One region of the Amycolatopsis sp. NPDC003865 genome, then DNA from elsewhere that is predicted to be linked to it. Evidence: predicted binding sites of a transcription regulator. Region 1 holds the regulator's gene; the other holds the start of a gene.
What was found. The regulator HspR, encoded in region 1, represses chaperone genes until heat shock. The targets are predictions, from matches to a motif close to ANNTTGAGTNNNNNNNACTCAANNT.

Region 1 (9,729 bases):
GTCGGTCGGCACGACGGTGACGTTCAACTGGGTGTTCACCGCCCGGCACGCCACCGCGAGCTACGAGTACTACATCGGCGGCACGCGCGTGGCGAACATCGCGGGCAACAACCAGCAGCCCCCGGCGACCGTCTCGCACACGGTGAACCTGGCCGGGTACTCGGGCCGGGTCAAGGTGCTGGCGATCTGGAACATCTCCGACACGGCCAACGCGTTCTACAGCTGCGTCGACCTCCAGATCGGCGGAGGTGGCACCACGACCCCACCGCCGACCACGACGACCCCGCCCCCGACCACGACCCGCCCGCCGACGACCACGACCACGCCGCCGACGACCACGACCACGCCGCCGCCGTCGAGCGGCACGTGGGCGGCCGGGACGGCGTACAAGGTCGGTGACGTGGTCACCTACAACGGGGTGAGCTACCGCTGCATCCAGCCGCACACGGCGATCGCGGGCTGGGAGCCGCCGAACACCCCGGCGCTCTGGCAGCGCCAGTGAGGATATGGCTCGCCGCTGTCGCGCTGCTGCTGACGGGTTGCAGCGCGACGGCGGCTCCACCCGCGTACAACGCGGCCGACGTGATGTTCCTGCAGATGCTGATCCCGCAGAACCAGCAGGGCATCGACATCGTCCGGCTGGCCGCGGACCACCCGTTGCCCCCGGCGCTGAAGGAGCTCGCGGCGGCGATCGAGTCGACCCAGCAGACCGAGATCGCCGACATGAAGAACTGGTTGCGCGCCTGGGGCCGGCCGGAGTCGATGGACATGAACCCGCAGGCCCACGCGGGCCACGGCGGCATGAAGATGACGGCACCGGACGTGGTGGGAGCACTCGGCACGGCCCCGGCCGGCGAGTTCCCCCGCAAGTTCCTGGACGTGCTGACCGGCCAGCAGCAAGGGGCGGTCGAGCTGGCCCAGACGGAGAACTCGGCGAACGGCGGGATCAACGGCCCGGCGCGGGATCTGGCCCGCCGGGTGATCGAGTCGCGGACCGCCGAGGTGAAGCAGCTGTTGAACTTCAAGGTGTGACGTCCCCGCGGCCCCGGGGTGCCGGCCGCGAGCAGCCCCCTGCCCGGCTGCTCGCGGCCGGCTTCTGTCCCCAGCGGCTCGCGGCCGTCGCCCGCCCGTCTCGGACCTCTCCCCGCGCCGAAATTCGCTTGGCCGCCTTCCCGCGCCGCACTAGCCTCGCGATCATGACGTTCTCCTTCGCCGTCTTCGCGAGGTTGCGCAACCGCCGCTAGCGGCGGCGCACTCTTTCCTGCCCGCCGTTCCGGCCATCGCCGGGCGGCCCCTCTTGTGCTGCCCGGCTCCCTCCAGAGCTGCGGAGCATCCTTTGAATCCCCTTGCGACCGAACACGCCCACCTGCGCGCGGAAGGCGTCGGCGTCACGCTCGGCTCCCGCCGCGTCCTGCACGACGTGAGCGTCACCGTCTCGGCCCGGTCCCGGCTGGCGATCGTCGGCGAGAACGGGCGCGGCAAGACCACGCTGCTGCACGTCCTCGCCGGGCTCCGGGCGCCGGACCACGGCACCGTCCACCGGACGGGCACCATCGGCGTCGCCCGGCAGGCGCTGCCGTTCCGGTCCGGCGAAACCGTCGGCACCCTGACCACCGAGGCACTTCGCGAAGCCCACGCCGCCTTGCGAGCGCTCGAAGCGGCGGCTTCGGACTTCGAGGAGGACAGCTACGCCGTCGCGCTCGAAGCGGCCACGCGTCTGGACGCGTGGGACGCCGAGCGCCGCGTCGACGTCGCCCTCGAAGCCCTCGCCGCCTGCACCGACCGGACCCGCGAACTGAGCACGCTGTCGGTCGGGCAGCGCTACCGCGTGCGCCTGGCCTGCCTGCTCGGCGCCCGGCACGACTTCCTGCTGCTCGACGAGCCCGGCAACCACCTCGACGCCGACGGCCTCGCGTTCCTCACCGCCCGCCTGCGCGGGCACGACGGCGGCGTCGCGCTGGTCAGCCACGACCGCGCGCTGCTCGCCGACGTCGCCGCGGAGTACCTCGACCTCGACCCCAGCCAAGACGGCCGCCCGCGCCTCTACGCCGGCGGGTACCAGGCCTGGCAGGACGGTCGCCGCCGCGACCGCGACCGCTGGGTGCAGGAGTTCGAGGAGCAGCAGGACACGCACCGGCAGCTGACGCTCGCGGTGACGCAGGCCCGCGACCGGCTCAGCACGGGCTGGCGGCCGGACAAGGGCACCGGCCGCCACCAGCGCCAGTCCCGCGCGCCCGGCGTGGTCCAGGCGCTGAACCGCGAGCGGGCGGCGCTGGAGGCGCACCGAGTGACGGTGCCGGAGCCACCGTTGTCGTTGCGCTGGCCCGATTTCGGCACGGGTCCGCGCCGATCGCTGGTCGTCGTGCACGGGGTCACGGTGGCGGGTCGCCTCCGGAAGCCGGTCACGGTGTCGGTCGCCCGCGGCGACAGGCTGCTGGTGACGGGCGCCAACGGCACCGGCAAATCCACGTTCCTGTCGGCCCTGACCGGCGAGCTGGCCCCGACGAGCGGCTCGGTCCGCCGGGCACCCGGCGCACGGATCGCGTTGGTGGGCCAGGAAGTCCCGGCGTGGCCGGAGGAACTGACGGCGCGCCGGCTGTTCGAGCGCGAAGGGGTCCCGTTTTCGGCGATGGGCCTGCTCGACGCGGAGGCGCTGCGCACGCCGGTGGGCCGGATGTCCCAGGGCCAGCAGCGCCGGCTGGATCTGGCGTTGCGCTTGGCCGGCCACCCGGACCTGCTGGTGTTCGACGAGCCGACCAACCACCTGTCGGCAACGCTGGTCGAGGAGCTGACGGAAGCACTGCTGACGACCCCGGCCGCGGTGGTGGTGGCCACGCACGACCGCCGCATGCTGGCGGATCTGGCGAAGTGGCCGCGGCTGGAGCTGTGACGCGAAAGGGCCTCCCCGGTCGCCCGGGGAGGCCCTTTTCGCTCCAGCGGTCAGCGGCGCTTGGGCCGCCAGACCACCATCGCGGTCTGCTGGTTGAGCGGGACCAGGTCCCGCCGGTAGGACGCGTGCGCCGCCGCCGCGGCCTGTTCCGCCGCCGCGTACGCCGCCGCCAGTTCCTCGGTGATCTCCGACAGCCGGGCCCGCAGCGCGTCGACCTGGTTCTCCAGCTCGATGATGCGTTTGATGCCGGCCAGGTTCACACCGTCCTCTTGCGACAGACGTTGCACCTCGCGCAGCAACGCGATGTCCCGCATCGAGTAACGCCGGCCGCCGCCGGCGGTGCGGCCCGGCGACACCAGGCCCTGCCGGTCGTAGGTGCGCAACGTCTGCGCGTGCATCCCGGCGAGCTGGGCCGCCACCGAGATGACGAACACGGGCGTCTCCTCGTCGCCCTCCTGCGGAATCCCGCCGAACATCACACTCACCTGCCTTCGAGCAGCTCAGTGATCTCGGGCCGGGGGTCGTGCCCGGCCATCGCCTCGGCGTACGCCTGCAGTGCCTCGCGCGCCTTGTCGTCCAGTTTGGCGGGAATCGCCGCCTGGAGGGTGACGAGAAGGTCACCTTGCGAACCGTCGCGCTTGGCGATGCCCTTGCCGCGCACGCGCAGCACCCGCCCGCTCGCGGTGCCCGGCGGCACCTTGAGCGAGACCTTCGCGTCCAGCGTCGGCACCGTGATCGTGGTGCCGAGCGTCAGCTCGGTGAAGTCCACCGGCACGGTGAGCGTCAGGTCGAGCGACTTCGGCTTGCGGCCGAACAGCGCGTGCGGAGCCACGTGCACCCGGACGTACAGGTCACCCGCCTGCGCGCCGCCCCGGCCCGGCTCACCCTGGCCGGCCAGCCGGATCCGCTGGTCGTCGTCGACGCCCGGCGGGATCCGGACGGTCAGCGTGCGGGTCCGCGTGCTGACTCCTTCGCCGCCGCACTCCGGGCACGGGTCGTCGATGATCGTCCCGCGGCCGCGGCAGTCGCGGCACGGCTCGGAGAAGGCGAACGCGCCCTGGCTGCGGCTGACCAGCCCCGACCCGGAACAGGTCGGGCAGGTCCGCGGCGATGTGCCCGGCTTCGCGCCGTTGCCGCCGCACGTCGAACAGGTCGCCGGGCTCGACAGCCGCAGCGGCAGGGTCGCGCCCTTGACCGCCTCGACGAAGTCGATCCGCACGTCCGTCTCGACGTCGGCCCCGCGCTGCGGCCGGTTGGCCGTCGCGCCCGCCGTCGTCCGGCCCCGGCCGAACAGCCCGCCGAGGATGTCGCCGAGCCCGCCGAAGCCGCCCTGCTGGCCGGCCCCGGCCTGGCCGAAGATGTCGCCCATGTCGAAGCCGCCGGTGCCGCCGCCACCGGGGAAGTTGAACCCACCCCCGCCGCCGAACAGGCGCCGCGCCTCGTCGTACTCCTTGCGCTTGCTCGCGTCGGAGAGCACGCCATAGGCCTCGGAAACCGCCTTGAACTTCTGCTCCGCCTGCGCGTTGCCGGCGTTCGCGTCCGGGTGGTTCTCCTTGGCCAGCTTGCGGTAGGCCTTCTTGATCTCGTCCGCCGTGGCGTCGGAGGAGACGCCCAGCTCACGGTAGAAGTCCTTACCGATCCATTCCCGTGCGCTCATCGGGCGTCTCCTCCTCCCACTTGGTGTCTCTTACTGGTGCTGGTCATCGAGTCCGCCGTCGAGTGGCAGCTCGCCACCGACGGACGGGTCCACCGGGGCCGCGCCGGGCTCGTGGTCGGTCACGCCGACCAGCGCCGCCCGCAGTACGCGGTCCCCGAACCGATAGCCGCGGCGCATGACCACGGTGACCGTCGGGCCCGCCACGTCCGGCGAGGTGTTGTGCTGCACGGCCTCGTGCACGCTCGGGTCGAAGGCCTCGCCCTCGGCGCCGAACGACTCGAGCCCCGCGCGCTGCAGGCCGCTGATCAGCTTGTCGCCGACCGCCTTGAACGCGCCGGTGAGGTCACCGTGCTGCTCGGCCCGCTCGAGGTCGTCGAGCAGCGGCAGCAGGTCGTTCACCACGGTCGCCTTCGCGCCGAGCACGACCGCTTCGCGGTCACGCTCCACACGCTTGCGGTAGTTGGCGTACTCCGCCTGCAGGCGCTGGAGGTCGGCGGTGCGCTCGGCCAGCTCCTTCTCGACGTCGGAGACGACCGTCACCGAATCGTCCACAATGGACTCGCCAAGCGACGGGCCCGCGTGCTCCACGGGCGCGTCCTCCGGCTCCGGCGCGGCGTGGGCCGGACCGGGCGGGCGAACCTGCCCGGTCTGGGGGTCCACCCGCCGCCGATCCCGCACGACCACCGGCTCCTCGGGGCCGCGGCCCTGGTTCTCGGATTCGTCGTAGCTGTGGGTCACTTCTTCTCGTCCTCTTCGACGATCTCGGCGTCCACCACGTCATCGGCCTTGGCCTGGCCGCCGGCCGCACCGGCGTCCCCGGCCGCACCCGCACCAGCAGCGCCCTCGGCGCCCGGCTGAGCGGCGTTCGCGTTGGCGTACAGGGCGGTGCCCAGCTCCTGCGAAGCGGCGTTCAGCTTCTCGATCGACTCGCGGATCTTCGCCGAGTCGGTGCCCTTGAGGGCCTCGTTCGACTCGTCGATCGCCGACTTGACCTTGCCCTTGAGCTCCTCGGGCAGCTTGTCGTCGTTGTCCTTGAGGAACTTCTCGGTCTGGTAGACGAGCGTCTCGGCCTGGTTGCGCGTCTCGGCCTCTTCGCGGCGGGCCTTGTCCTCCTCGGCGTGCGCCTCGGCGTCCTTGACCATGCGCTCGATGTCGTCCTTCGGCAGCGCGGAGCCACCGGTGATCGTCATCGACTGCTCCTTGTTCGTGCCCAGGTCCTTCGCGGTCACGTGCACGATGCCGTTGGCGTCGATGTCGAAGGTGACCTCGATCTGCGGCACGCCACGCGGGGCGGGCGGGAGACCGGTCAGCTCGAACATGCCGAGCTTCTTGTTGTGCGCGGCGATCTCGCGCTCACCCTGGAACACCTGGATCTGCACCGACGGCTGGTTGTCGTCCGCGGTGGAGAAGATCTCCGAGCGCTTGGTCGGGATCGTGGTGTTGCGCTCGATGAGCTTGGTGAAGACGCCACCCTTGGTCTCGATGCCCAGCGACAGCGGGGTCACGTCCAGCAGCAGGACGTCCTTGACCTCGCCCTTCAGGACACCGGCCTGCAGCGCCGCGCCGACCGCGACGACCTCGTCCGGGTTCACGCCCTTGTTCGGCTCGCGGCCGCCGGTCAGCTCCTTGACCAGCTCGGCGACGGCCGGCATGCGGGTGGAACCACCGACGAGCACGACGTGGTCGATGTCGCCGACGGAGATGCCCGCGTCCCGGATGACGTTGTTGAACGGCGCCTTGGTGCGGTCGAGCAGGTCCGAGGTGATCTTCTGGAACTCGGCGCGCGAGAGGGTCTCGTCGAGGAACAGCGGGTTCTTGTCCGCGTCCACGGTGATGTACGGCAGGTTGATGCTGGCCGAGTTCGAGCTGGACAGCTCGATCTTGGCCTTCTCCGCCGCCTCGCGGATGCGCTGCAGCGCCATCTTGTCCTTGGTCAGGTCGATGCCGTTCGTCGCCTTGAACTTGTCGACCAGCCACTTGACGATGCGCTCGTCCCAGTCGTCACCACCGAGGTGGTTGTCACCGGAGGTCGCGCGGACCTCGACGACGCCCTCGCCGATCTCCAGCAGCGAGACGTCGAAGGTGCCACCACCGAGGTCGAAGACCAGGATGGTCTGCTCCTTCTCGCCCTTGTCCAGGCCGTACGCCAGCGCGGCGGCGGTCGGCTCGTTGACGATGCGGAGCACGTTCAGGCCGGCGATCTGCCCGGCCTCCTTGGTGGCCTGCCGCTGCGCGTCCTCGAAGTACGCCGGGACGGTGATCACCGCGTCGGTGATGGTCTCGCCCAGGTACGCCTCGGCGTCGCGCTTGAGCTTCATCAGCACCCGGGCGCTGATCTCCTGCGACGTGTAGTTCTTGCCGTCGATCTCGGTCTTCCAGTCGGTGCCGATGTGCCGCTTCACGGACCGGATCGTCCGGTCGACGTTCGTCACGGCCTGGTTCTTCGCCGGCTGACCGGTCAGCACTTCGCCGTTCTTGGCGAAGGCGACGATCGACGGGGTGGTACGGGAGCCTTCCGAGTTGGCGATGACCGTCGGCTCGCCGCCCTCAAGGACGGCGACGACCGAGTTGGTCGTGCCGAGGTCGATGCCGACCGCTCGCGCCATGGTGCTTTCCTCCTGTGTAAGCCTGCTATGTTCGTGACCTGCACGTTCGCCGCCGCCTTGAGCGGGACCTTGGCAAGTTTACTGGGGCCTTCGTGCCGGTCGTCAAGTCGGACTTGAGTCGACTGCACTCAACCTTCGTACCCGGTCCAACGAGGCACTCCCCGTCGTTGTTCCCGGGTTCACCGGCAGAGTTGGCGATGACCGCGTGTGAGCCCGCTCACCAGGTAGTTCACCTCGGCCTCCCGGGCGCACGCGGAGTTGAACAGCCCCGTGTGGCCGTCGTCGGCGCGGGTGAGCAGGGCCGCGCCGTCGATGCTCGCCGCCAGGCCGCGAGCCCAGGACAGTGGCGTCGCCGGGTCGTGGGCGCCTCCCACGACCAAGATCGGCGGGGCACCGCGGACCGGGTGGGGCTGGGGCGGGTTCTTCGCCGGGACCGGCCAGCCGGTGCAGCCGCTGGTGAAGTCCCAGAACTCCGAGTACCGCCAGCTGTGCGGCGCCACCGCGCGAAGCAGCCCGGCCATGACACCCAGGTCCGCCGGCCCGGTGAACGGCGACGGGAAGTCGTGGCAGCCGATCGCCCGGTACGCCCCGTAGATCGGGGAGAGGAACTGGTTCCGCTCGGTCAGCCCGCGAGCGTCCGGGAACTCGCCGCCGGCCGCGGCCAGCGCCTTGCCCAGCGCCGGCCACTCGTCACGGAGGTAGAGGTGGTTGTAGACGCCCGCCGAGATTTCGTCGGCCGTCGCCGGCCGGCCCAGGTCACCCGCCCACACCGCGCCGCGGCCCGCCCGGGCCACGATGTCGTCGTAGAAACGCAGGACATCCTGGCCGTGCAGGGCGCAATCGGCCGAGACCCGGCACCAGCCCGCGAACCGGACCAGCGCGTCTTCGGTCGCCGCGGCCTCCTCGAGGATCGCCTGGCGCAGCGGGCGGGCGTGGTCGACGGCGCCGTCCAGCACCATCGCGCGCACCCGGTCCGGGTGCTTCGACGCGTAGACCGCACCCAGTTCCGTGCCGTACGACAGACCCAGCCACGAGATCTTGGCTTCGCCGAGCGCCGCGCGGATCGTTTCGATGTCTTCGGCCGCGCTCTGCGTGTCCGCGTTCGCCAGCAACGGCCCGGTACGCGCCAGGCAGTCCTCGCCCGCCACGCGGTTGTGCGCGACCAGCGCGTCGAAACCCGCTTGAGAAGCGGGGAACCGGTCCAGTGCCGGGTCGAACAGCCTCCCGGGGTCGCACGTGATGCGCGGCGTGCTGAACCAGTCGCCGCGCGGGTCGAATCCCACGACGTCGAATCGCTGCCGCAGCCGCGCGAGGTCCGGCGAGGCCAGGCCGCCGAACTGCACGAACCCGACGCCGGAGCCGCCCGGCCCGCCCGGGTTCACCAGCAGCGAACCGAGCCGGCGGGACGGATCGGCCGCCGGCAGCCGCGCCAGCGCGAGCCGCGCCGAACCCAGCTCCGGTCGCGAACGGTCGATCGGCACGTCGACCGTCGCGCATTCCGCTGTCGGCTCTTGCTGTGTCGCGCACGGCCGCCAGGTCGGCGAAGACGCCGAAGCGACCGCGGGTACGACCCCCATGACCACGACCGCCGCGACGAGCGCGACGACCCGGCGCACATCCATGTTCCTGTTCCTCCCCCTGCACGCCGGCCTTCGGCGTGCTCCCTTCCTAACAGCGACCCCCGACAGTTCAGGAGCGGCGGCCGGTCCAGGAGGTCAGGAAGAAATCGGGATTTCCTTGCCGCACAACGACTTCTGCCGGGGTGCCGACCCAAGAAGTCACTCGATAGTGGGAATCCGCGGCGACCGGCACCCCCTGCGCCGGCGCCGCGGTCTCCTCCCCGCGCGCGAACCCCACGACGCCGAACATCGCGACGGCCCCCAGCAGCGCGGCCGCCAGCACGCGCTGTTCGATCTTGCCCATGGTGAAAATGCCCCCGTAGTAAGGAAAGTCAGGCCGCGCGGACCGTGACGCTGCCGCTTTCGGTCGTGAGGTCGAGTGTGTTGGGCGCGGAGCCGTCGGTCGGGACGTCGATGTTCCGGCGCCCGCTGTCGCTGTCGCCGACGACGCGGTACGGCCCGCCCGGCACCTCGACGTCGACGCTGCCGCTGTCGGCCTTGATCTTGACGTTGTTCGCCTGCACCAACGTGAAGTCGACGCTGCCGCTCGACGACGTCACGTCGACCGGGCCCCGCACGCCTTCGGCCTTGATGCTGCCCGAATCGGCGTGCACCTGGACCTCGCCGACGTCCGACAGGTCGATCCCGCCGCTCTGCAGCCGCAGCTTCACCAGGCCCGGCACGTCTTCGACGCGCGCGTGCCCGGAGTCCGACTGGACGTCCACGCTCGCCACCCCGGCGACGTCCAGGGCGCCCGAGTCCAGCCGGCCGGTGACCGGCACCCCCGCGGGCACGACCACCTCGAAGTCGACCGAGCAGTTGGTCCCGCAGTCGGTGAGCACGAGCTGGTCGCCGTCGACGCGGTAGAAGGTGTCGCCCGGCTTGCCGCGCCAGTGGTAGTTGACTTTTTCGCGCACCGTCGACGGTCCCGTGCCGGTGCGGATCTTCACCGAGCCC
Region 2 (9,729 bases), on a different contig from region 1:
GCGCGTCACCCTCAGCTCGATCGAGGGCAGCTCGTCGCCGACGTTCACGCGTCCTCCCCCCGGACCACCAGCTGGGCCCTCGTCGTGGCGATGTGCTCGCCGTCGCCGTCGGCGATCTCCGCTCGCAAGTTGATGAAGTCGTTGCCCGCGCGGGCCATGATCTTGTCGATGTGCGTCGTCAGCAGCAGCCTGTCGCCCACCCGCACCGGGCGGCTGTAGCTGAACTGCTGGTCGCCGTGAACCATGCGCGAGTAGTCGAGCCCGAGCTCCGGGTCGCTCACGATCGCGTTGATCGCCGCCAGGTTGACGATCGTGATGAACGTCGGTGGCGCGATCACGTCCGGGTGACCCGCCGCGCGGGCCGCCTCCGGGTCGCGGTAGACCGGGTTTTCGTCGCCGATCGCGTCGGCGAACTCGCGGATCTTCTCCCGGCTCACTTCGTAGCTGGTCTGCGGCGGGTACACCCGCCCGGTGAACGACTCGTCCAAGGGCACCCGAGGAGGCTACCAACAGCAAGAAGCCGCCCTGGTGGTCCAGGGCGGCTTCTCGAAAGCTGGGTGAACGCGCTACGTCAGCGGGTTTCCTTGTGCGTCCGGTGCGTACCGCAGTTCGGGCAGAACTTCTTCATCTCCAGGCGATCCGGGTTGTTGCGCCGGTTCTTCTTGGTGATGTAGTTGCGGTGCTTGCACTCTTCGCACGCCAGCGTGATCTTGGGTCGCACGTCGGTGGCAGCCACAGCGTTTCCTTCTCTCTCAGGTCCGGGGGCCAGCCCCGTCGTTACCGCGTAGCGGTGGCCGGACTTGAACCGGCGACACAGCGATTATGAGCCGCTTGCTCTGCCAACTGAGCTACACCGCCCTTACATGACCCAAGCCGCGACACGCTGGCGTGACGCGGCTGAGGTCGAGAGCCCCTTTACGGAATCGAACCGTAGACCTTCTCCTTACCATGGAGACGCTCTGCCGACTGAGCTAAAGGGGCCTGCCTCTCGCGAGGACTTGGAAAGATTAGCAAGGGCCGTCACCCCGTCGTGCACCCGGGGTCCGCTAACCGCAAAACCTCAGGTCAGCAGGGTAAGCACGGTCTCGGAGTGGCGGCCAGGGGAGCGCGCCGTGCGGGCCTGCAGCCACGCCTCCAGGCGGTCCTCCGGCAGCGGACGTGAGATCAGGTAGCCCTGCGCGACGTCGCAGCCCATCGCCTCCAGCTGGTCGCGCGCCACGTCCTCCTCGACGCCCTCGGCCACCACCGTCAGCCCGAGCGAGTGCCCCAGCTCGACGATCGACCGGACCACCGCGAGGTCGCCGAGGTCGGTGCCCATGCCGAGGACGAAGCTCTTGTCGATCTTCACCTGGTCGACCGGTAGCTGCCGCAGGTAGGCCAGCGACGAGTAGCCCGTCCCGAAGTCGTCCACCGCGAGCGTGATGCCGAGCGAGTGCAGCTCGCGCAGGATCGGCAGCGCCTTCTGCGGGTCGGACATCACGCCGGACTCGGTCAGCTCGAACGTCAGCAGCTCCGGCGGGATGCCGTAGTGCTCCAGCTCGCGGGCGACCTTGTTCGGGAAGTCCTCGTCGGCCAGGTTGCGGACCGACAGGTTGACCGCCACCGAAATCCGCAGGCCCTCGTCGAGCCACTTCCGGCAGCGCTTGAGCGCCTCGCCGAGCACGAAACCCGTCAGGACGCCGATCAGGCCGGCCGCCTCGATCGCCGGGACGAACTCGTCCGGGCCGAGCCTGCCGAACTCCGGGTGCACCCAGCGCACCAGCGCCTCGACGCCCTGCACCTGCCGGTTCGGCAGGGTGATCTTCGGCTGGTAGTGGACGCTGACCTGGCCGTCCTCGAGAGACTGCCGGAACTGCGTGACCATCTGGAAGCGGCGCAGGAAGATCTGGCCCATGCTCGGCACGTAACCGCGGACCTCTTCGCCGCCCTTCGTCGCCCGGACGGCGACGTCGGCGCGCTGCAGGAGGCCTTCGATGTCGACGACGTCGCCGGACTCCTCGGGCGTCGTCGTCGCGTAGCCGATCATCGCGTTCGCCTCGACCGACAGCCGGTCCACCGGGTACGGCGCGGACAGCTCTTCGCGCAGCCGTTCCGCCGCCGCGTGCGCGTCCTCCGGCGGGCAGCCGACGAGCAGCGCCGCGAAGGACGCGCCTTCCAGGCGGGCGAGCGGGACGTCGGGGCCGAGCGCGTCGCGGATGCGGCGGCCGGCGGCGATCACCATCCGGTCGGCCCACGCGTAGCCCAGCGCGTCGCTGACCGTCGAGAAGACGTCGAGGTCGATCCGCAGCACGACGGCGTTCGCGAAGTCCCGCAACGGTTCCTTCGCCACCTGCCGGAAGCCCGGCCGGTTCAGGTGCCCGGTGAGCGGGTCGTGGTAGGCGTCGTGGCGCAGGGTCGCGAGCAGGCGCCGGTTGTCCAGCGACGTCGCCAGGTGGCTGGCCATCGTGCCGAGCAGCTGGACGTCGTACTTGCCGAACCCGCGCCAGCGGGACAGCCGGTCGTGCGCCTCGACGACGCCGAGCAGCTGGTTCGCGCTGCGCAGCGGCACGACGAGCGCCTCCTGCGCGCCGCGGTCGAGCAGCGCCGCACGGACGTCGGGGTTGGCTTCGGTGATCCGGAAGTGCCGGACGTGCGCGCCGGGCAGGCGCAGCAGCGGGTCGTCGGCGGCCGGGTCGGCGACCGGCAGGTCCTCGCCGGCGACGACGACGCGCATGGCGTCCTTCGGTTCGAGCCGCAGCCGCAGCACGACGCGGCCGGCCGCCAGCTGGTCCTTGATGCGCTCGGCGATCGTGGCCCACTCGCGGACGTCGACGCCGCCGACGAGCTCGTCCGCGCGGCTGGCCGGGCGCGCCGCGGCCTGCTGGCCGGAGCGGGCGACCATCAGGCTGACGTCGGACAGCGCCTCCATGTCCCGCTGCTCGCGCAGCAGGTCGGAGTAGGCCCAGTAGAGCGCGGTCAGGCCGAGGAAGACGGCGAGCACCAGCGGCCACGCCTTGGGCGTGTTCGAAATGACGAGGTAGCCGGACAGGCCGACGGAGGCGTTGACGAACCCGACGACCAGGATCCGCGCGGTGAGCCGGACGGCGGTGCTGACCCGCATGCGGCGCCGCAGGACGCGGACCGCGGCCAGCGCGAGCAGCGTGCTCACCAGCGGCGCGGTCAGGGTGCCCGCCAGCGCGGCGACCCACGGGATCTTGTCGCCCGCCCCGGCGCCGACGGCGACCTTCACCAGCCCGGCGACCCCGAAGGCGCCGGTGATCTCGAGCAGGAACGCGCCCGCGTTGTAGAGGACGCGGCCGGCGACCTTGCGCGCGAGCAGCGTGCCGATGCCGGCGACCAGGTGCGCGGCCAGCACGACTTCGAACGGCGCGACGAAGAACCCGATGACGAGCGGGATCTCGGTGAACGAGATGGTCCACGAGATACCGCTGCGGACGTCGACGTTGATGCCGAGCTGCTCGGCGAGCAGGAACGCGACCGCGAGCACCGGCCCGATCCACAGCAGCCTGCTGTCCCAGTGGAACGGCAGCCACGAGCCGACGGCGAACGCGGCGACGAGCCCGATGCTCAGGACGGCGAAGGTGTACGCGCGGAACCGGCGTTCGTCGGTGCGGGCTTCGGCGGAGACGGGCGGTGTCCCGGAAGCGGCTCCCGGCCCGGGCTGCGCCTGCGCTCCGGCGTCGCCGTGGGCGTTGGTGTCCGGCATCCGACCTTCCCTCCCGGCTTGTCCACCGGTACTGATCCGTGACTTCGGGTGTGGACAAGGGCCATACCGTACCCCGTAGGGCGTACCCGTGTCCCTTTCGAGACAGTAGGAGATCACCCCAGGGTTAACAATGCCTCGATGGCGCTGACCTGCGTGGACCAAGGGGTGAAACAACGGGTGCACAAGCAGGGGTAAGTCCCCTGCACGCGGCGGCCCGGGTAGCGCTTCAATGAACCCATGCACAGCGACGTGATAGCCACCGAACACGCGGCCCGGCTCGCGGCGGTGGACTCCCTGCTCCCCGGTTCTTCTTCCTTCGAGGCGGCCGAAAACGCCGTGGTGCTGGAGGTCGCGACGGGTGACTCCGCCGCCTCCGCCCTCGCCTCGCGCATCCAGGTCGACCAGGACGCGCCGAACGCGCCGTGGCGGGCGCTCACCGAGCACCGGCTCGACCTCCAGCTGGCCGGCCCGCGGCCGGCCGAAGCCCTCGACGCGCTGCTCACACGATGGGATGAACATCTGCGCGCGGTCGCCGAGCGCGGCGACACCGAGACCGCGGCGATCGTGCCGCGAGCGAGCCGCGACGCCGCCGGCACGCGCGAAATGCTGCACCACGGCTTCGCGCCGCTGCGGGTGATCGCGGTCCGCCCGGCCGAGCGGATGATCCCGGCGGGCCCGCGCGGCACACCCGGCGTCAAGATCCGCCGCGCCGAGCCGCGCGACCTCGAAACCGTCGTCGCGCTGGGCCTGGAACTGCACACCTTCGACGCGCAGTACGGCACGGTCAACTTCCGCCAGGGCGTCGAGGACATCATGGCCAAGGACCTGGCGGAGCAGCTGAACCGCCCGGAGCCGCCACTGTGGATCGCCGAGCTGTACGGCCGCCCGCTCGGCATGGTCAACGTCCAGCACCCCGGCGAGACCGGCTGGATCAGCGACCGCGTGAAGGCGTCCCGCGTCGGCTACCTGTCGTCGCTGGCCGTCGCGGAGACCGCGCGGTCGTCCGGTGTCGGTACCGCGCTGGCCGCGCACGCCCACCACGTCCTGGACGAGGAAGGCGCCGACGTCGTCCTCCTGCACCACGCGGCGGCGAACCCGCTGTCGACGCCGTTCTGGTACGCGCAGGGGTACCGGCCGCTGTGGACGTACTGGCAGCGCCGGCCGGCCGTCCGCTGAACAACTGGCGGCTTACCCCGCGACGTCGGTCCTTATAGGCTTGGCCCGGGAGCAGCGAGGGGAGCCGGAAGTGACCGACCAGCGCGATTCGGCGCCGAGAGCGCCCGAGGGCGTCGACACCGAGAAGCCGTCCGCGGCCCGGATCTACGACTGGTACCTGGGCGGCACGCAGAACTGGGCCGTGGACCGCGAGTTCGGCAGGCGCATGGAGCAGCAGTGGCCGCTCGTGCGCCCCGGCTCGAAGCAGAACCGCGAGTTCATGAACCGCGCGGTCCGGGCGGCGCTGCGGGCGGGCATCCGCCAGTTCATCGACCTCGGCTCCGGCGTCCCGACGGCGGGCAACGTCCACGAGGTCGTCGAGGCGGAGCTGCCCGAGGACCACGACGCGAAAGTCGTGTACGTCGACTACGAGCCGGTCGCGGTCGCGCACGCGACGCTGATCCTCGAAGAGGAGATGGCGACGGACTGGGCGGGGATCGTCCAGGCCGACATGCGCGACGCGAAGGCCGTGCTGCGCGCCGAAGAGACGAAGCGGCTCATCGACTTCTCGCAGCCGGTCTGCCTGATGATGATGGCGGTCCTGCACTTCGTCGGCCCGGACGACGACCCCATCGGCCTGCTGAAGGCCTACCGCGACAAGCTCGCGCCGGGCAGCTGGCTGGCGATCTCCCAGATGAGCGAGGGCGACGGAACCGGCAAGTACCTGGACGGGCTGCGCTGGTTCGTCGAGCAGTACCGCAAGACGAGCAACCCGGTGTGGCTGCGCGACCGCGACGAGATCGCACCCCTGTTCGGTGACTGGGAGATCATGGAACCGGGCATCGTGCACCTGCCGGACTGGCGGCCCGACCGGAAGCTGAACGCCTTGGAGGCCGAGGCCCGGCCGTTCGCCTGGTGCGGCATCGGGGTCAAGCCAGGCGCCTGACCTGCGGTTTCGGTGATCGCTGTGGGCGAACGCACCATCGGAAACAAACGCACCCATCGGAGAGTTGAGCAAGGCAGACTCAACTACACGAGGAGTGCACATGTCCGACACCCGCCTCCTGCCCGTGCTCCCGCTCGATGACGACGTCGTGCTGCCGGGCATGGTCGTCCCGCTCGACCTCACCGACACCGAGACGCGAGCCGCGGTGGAGTCCGCCCAGGCCAAGACGCCGAGCCAGGCGTCCTTCCCCGGCATCCGGTCGACCGGCGCCACCAAGGCCGAGGTCCTGATCGTCCCGCGCGTCCACGGCGAGTACGCCGAGTTCGGCACGGTCGCGACGGTCGAGCGCATCGGCCGCGTGCCCGGCGGCAAGGCCGCCGTCCTGCTGCGCGGCACCGCCCGCGCGCTCGTCGGCCGGATCGCCGACGGTCCCGGCGCCGCCCGCTGGGTGCACGCCGAGGACGCCCCCGAAACCACCGACGACCGGACCGCGCAGCTCGCGGCCGAGTACAAGGCCGTCGTCATCTCGATCCTCCAGCAGCGCGGCGGCTGGCAGCTGATCGACGCCGTCCAGCAGGTCGAGGACGCCTCCGCGATCGCCGACCTGTCCGGCAACGCGCCCTACCTCTCCATCGACCAGAAGCTCGAACTGCTCGGCGCCCTGGACGTCACCGCACGCCTGGAGAAGTCGCTCGAGTGGAGCAAGGAGCACCTGGCCGAGCTCGAGGTGACCGACACGATCCGCAAGGACGTCGCCGAGGGCATGGAGAAGCAGCAGAAGGAGTTCCTGCTGCGCCGCCAGCTCGAGGCCATCCGCAAGGAGCTCGGCGAGCTCGACGGCACCGCCGACGAAACGGACTACCGCGCCCGCGTCGAGGGTGCCGAGCTGCCGGACGCCGTCAAGAAGGCCGCGCTGGCCGAGGTGGACAAGCTGGACCGCACGTCCGAGCAGTCCCCCGAGGGCGGCTGGATCCGCACCTGGCTGGACACCGTCCTGGAGCTGCCCTGGAACGAGCGCACCGAGGACGTCTACGACATCGCCGCGGCTCGCGCCGTGCTGGATGCCGACCACGCCGGCCTCGACGACGTCAAGGAACGCATCATCGAGTACCTGGCCGTGCGCAAGCGCCGTGCCGAGTCGGGCATGGGCCCGGTCGGCGGCCGCCGGTCCGGTGCCGTGCTCGCCCTCGCCGGTCCTCCCGGGGTCGGCAAGACGTCGCTGGGCGAGTCCGTCGCGAAGGCGATGGGCCGCAAGTTCGTCCGCGTGGCGCTGGGCGGCATCCGCGACGAGGCGGAGATCCGCGGTCACCGCCGCACGTACGTCGGCGCGCTGCCCGGCCGGATCGTCCGCGCCATCAAGGAAGCCGGCTCGATGAACCCGGTCGTGCTGCTCGACGAGATCGACAAGGTCGGCGCCGACTACCGCGGCGACCCGACCGCGGCGCTGCTCGAAGTGCTGGACCCGGAGCAGAACCACACGTTCCGCGACCACTACCTCGAGGTCGAGCTGGACCTGTCCGACGTCGTGTTCCTGGCCACGGCCAACGCGCTCGAGACCATCCCCGGCCCGCTGCTGGACCGCATGGAGCTCGTCACGCTGGACGGCTACACCGAGCACGAGAAGGTCACCATCGCCCGCGACCACCTGCTCCCCCGCGAGCTGGAGCGCGCCGGGCTGGGTGCTTCGGACGTGGTTTTGACCGACGCGGCGTTCAGCAGGATCGCCGCCGAGTACACCCGCGAGGCGGGCGTGCGTGACGCGAACCGGACGATCGCCAAGGTGCTGCGGAAGGTCGCGACGAAGGTGGCGCTGGACGAGGTCGCCCTGCCGGTTTCGATCGATGCCGCCGACCTTCCCGGCTACCTCGGACGGCCGCGGCACATCCCGGAGTCGTCGCTCCCGGCCTCGACGCAGCGCACGGCGACCCCGGGCGTGGCGACGGGCCTGGCGGTGACCGGCGCGGGTGGTGACGTCCTCTACATCGAGGCGTCGCTGGCCGACGAGGAGTCCGGCGCGTCCGGGCTGCAGCTGACCGGCCAGCTCGGCGACGTGATGAAGGAGTCGGTCCAGATCGCGCTGTCCTACCTGCGTTCGCACGGCGCGGAGCTGGAGCTGCCGGTCGGCGACCTGCGCAAGCGCGGCATCCACGTCCACGTGCCGGCGGGCGCGGTCCCGAAGGACGGGCCGTCGGCGGGCGTCACGATGACGACGGCGCTGGCATCGCTGCTGTCGGGCCGCGTGGTTCGCGCCGACGTCGCGATGACGGGCGAGGTGTCCCTGACGGGCCGCGTCCTCCCGATCGGCGGCGTGAAGCAGAAGCTGCTGGCCGCGCACCGGGCGGGGATGAAGACGGTGATCATCCCGCAGCGCAACGAGCCGGACCTCGACGACGTCCCGGCCGAGGTGCTGTCCGAGCTGGACGTCCACGCGGTGGCGAACGTGCGCGAGGTCCTGGACCTCGCCCTGACCCCGGCTTCGACGCCGGTTTCCCAGGCGGCGTAACCCCGAACGCCGCCACCCGAGAACGGCCGGTTTCCCCCCACCCCCAAGGGAAACCGGCCGTTCGTTCACACCCGGCGTGCGGCGATCAGGTAGCCGGTGCCGAGCAGGCCGGCCGCGCCGCGGGCGGTCTTCGCGTCCCGACGGATGAGCCGGTCGAGCGGCGGCACCAGCGCGGTGACGTCGTAGAAGAGCGTGTCCTGGGGCTGCAGCCCGGCCCGCCACAGCTCGTGACGCAGCCGTCGCGGGGAGTACGCCTCGATCCCGGTGCGGCGCGCGCCGTGCCGCCGCGGGAAGTGCAGCGCGTCCTCGATCCCGCCGAGCACGCGGCGCGCCGGCCAGTACAGGCCCCATTCGACCAGCCGGTACGGGCTGTGCGGGTTGAGCATGGTGACGACGGCGAGGCCGCCGGGGCGGAGCACGCGGGCGATTTCGCGCAGCGCGAGCGGAACATCGACGTATTCCAGCACGCCCATCGCGAGCACGATGTCGAAACCGCCGTCGAGGAACGGCAATTCTTCGATGTCGCCGACGGTGAAATCGGCCGCTTGCCCGGCGTTCCGCCGCGCGGCGTCGACCATCGCGGCGGAGCGGTCGCAGCCCGTCACGGAGAATTCAGCCGGCCGGCTTTCCCGAAGGTGGCGGACCATCATTCCGGGCCCGCAGCCGACGTCGAGGAGCGCGCCACCGGGGTGGCCGCGAAGCACCTGGTCGACGGCGTGGATCCGGGATCGGTGGTACCGGGCGGTGGGCCCGCGGCCGGCATACGCCTCGGCGTAGGCGGCGACGAGCCGGGCATCTGCGTACTGGACCCGCACGAGCTCGTCGCGCGTCGGGTGGTCGAGCGTCCCGGGAACCGGCATGCGTACCTCCACTGGTCTGAGTTCGGCACTTGCGGGGTCGGGACGGTCACGAAAGCCGTTACCGTTTCCCGGCGGTTTCCGGAAATGGGTTCGAAAGGACGAATGAATCTTCCATCGCACCGGCGAGGAATTGCGGCCGATTCGCGGGTTGAGTAAAGAAGAGGTTATGGCTCGCAAAACGGCCCCGCGACCTGGTGGTCGCGGGGCCGTTCCGGCTGGGTGGCGGGTGAGGGATTCGAACCCCCGTAGGCGTAAGCCAACTGGTTTACAGCCAGTCCCCTTTGGCCACTCGGGTAACCCGCCATGGTCGGTCGCACCGGCCGAGGAGAAGCTTACCCAAGGGCTCCCGGCGGGGGTCAACCGGGATACCCGGGGCTAGGCTGGGTGGCCCCTGACAAGCGAGTACGAGGTGTGAGGACACGTGGCGGATCCCTCTTTCGACGTCGTGAGCAAGGTCGACCGCCAGGAGGTGGACAACGCGCTCAACCAGGCAGGCAAGGAGCTCGGCACGCGCTTCGACTTCCGCGGCACGGGCACGACGATCAACTGGTCCGGCGAG

Region 2: the regulator HspR is predicted to act here: its motif matches at 5,869-5,893, upstream of lon (endopeptidase La).

What each region holds. Positions count from the first base shown of each region.
Region 1 covers NZ_JBSGJA010000002.1:469,578-479,306, reverse strand. The annotation lists gene ACWEVP_RS07175 (lytic polysaccharide monooxygenase) at 1-502, shown strand, start outside; gene ACWEVP_RS07170 (DUF305 domain-containing protein) at 499-1,032, shown strand; gene ACWEVP_RS07165 (ATP-binding cassette domain-containing protein) at 1,337-2,890, shown strand; gene ACWEVP_RS07160 (heat shock protein transcriptional repressor HspR) at 2,941-3,366, opposite strand; gene dnaJ (molecular chaperone DnaJ) at 3,372-4,547, opposite strand; gene grpE (nucleotide exchange factor GrpE) at 4,578-5,285, opposite strand; gene dnaK (molecular chaperone DnaK) at 5,282-7,153, opposite strand; gene ACWEVP_RS07140 (alpha/beta hydrolase) at 7,333-8,775, opposite strand; gene ACWEVP_RS07135 (hypothetical protein) at 8,843-9,076, opposite strand; gene ACWEVP_RS07130 (DUF4097 family beta strand repeat-containing protein) at 9,105-9,729, opposite strand, start outside.
Region 2 covers NZ_JBSGJA010000003.1:367,032-376,760, reverse strand. The annotation lists gene ACWEVP_RS10440 (MaoC family dehydratase) at 1-48, opposite strand, end outside; gene ACWEVP_RS10435 (MaoC family dehydratase N-terminal domain-containing protein) at 45-494, opposite strand; gene rpmG (50S ribosomal protein L33) at 572-736, opposite strand; tRNA gene ACWEVP_RS10425 (tRNA-Met) at 786-858, opposite strand; tRNA gene ACWEVP_RS10420 (tRNA-Thr) at 909-981, opposite strand; gene ACWEVP_RS10415 (putative bifunctional diguanylate cyclase/phosphodiesterase) at 1,061-3,706, opposite strand; gene ACWEVP_RS10410 (GNAT family N-acetyltransferase) at 3,944-4,882, shown strand; gene ACWEVP_RS10405 (SAM-dependent methyltransferase) at 4,953-5,807, shown strand; gene lon (endopeptidase La) at 5,908-8,310, shown strand; gene ACWEVP_RS10395 (class I SAM-dependent methyltransferase) at 8,376-9,170, opposite strand; tRNA gene ACWEVP_RS10390 (tRNA-Tyr) at 9,391-9,473, opposite strand; gene ACWEVP_RS10385 (YajQ family cyclic di-GMP-binding protein) at 9,592-9,729, shown strand, end outside.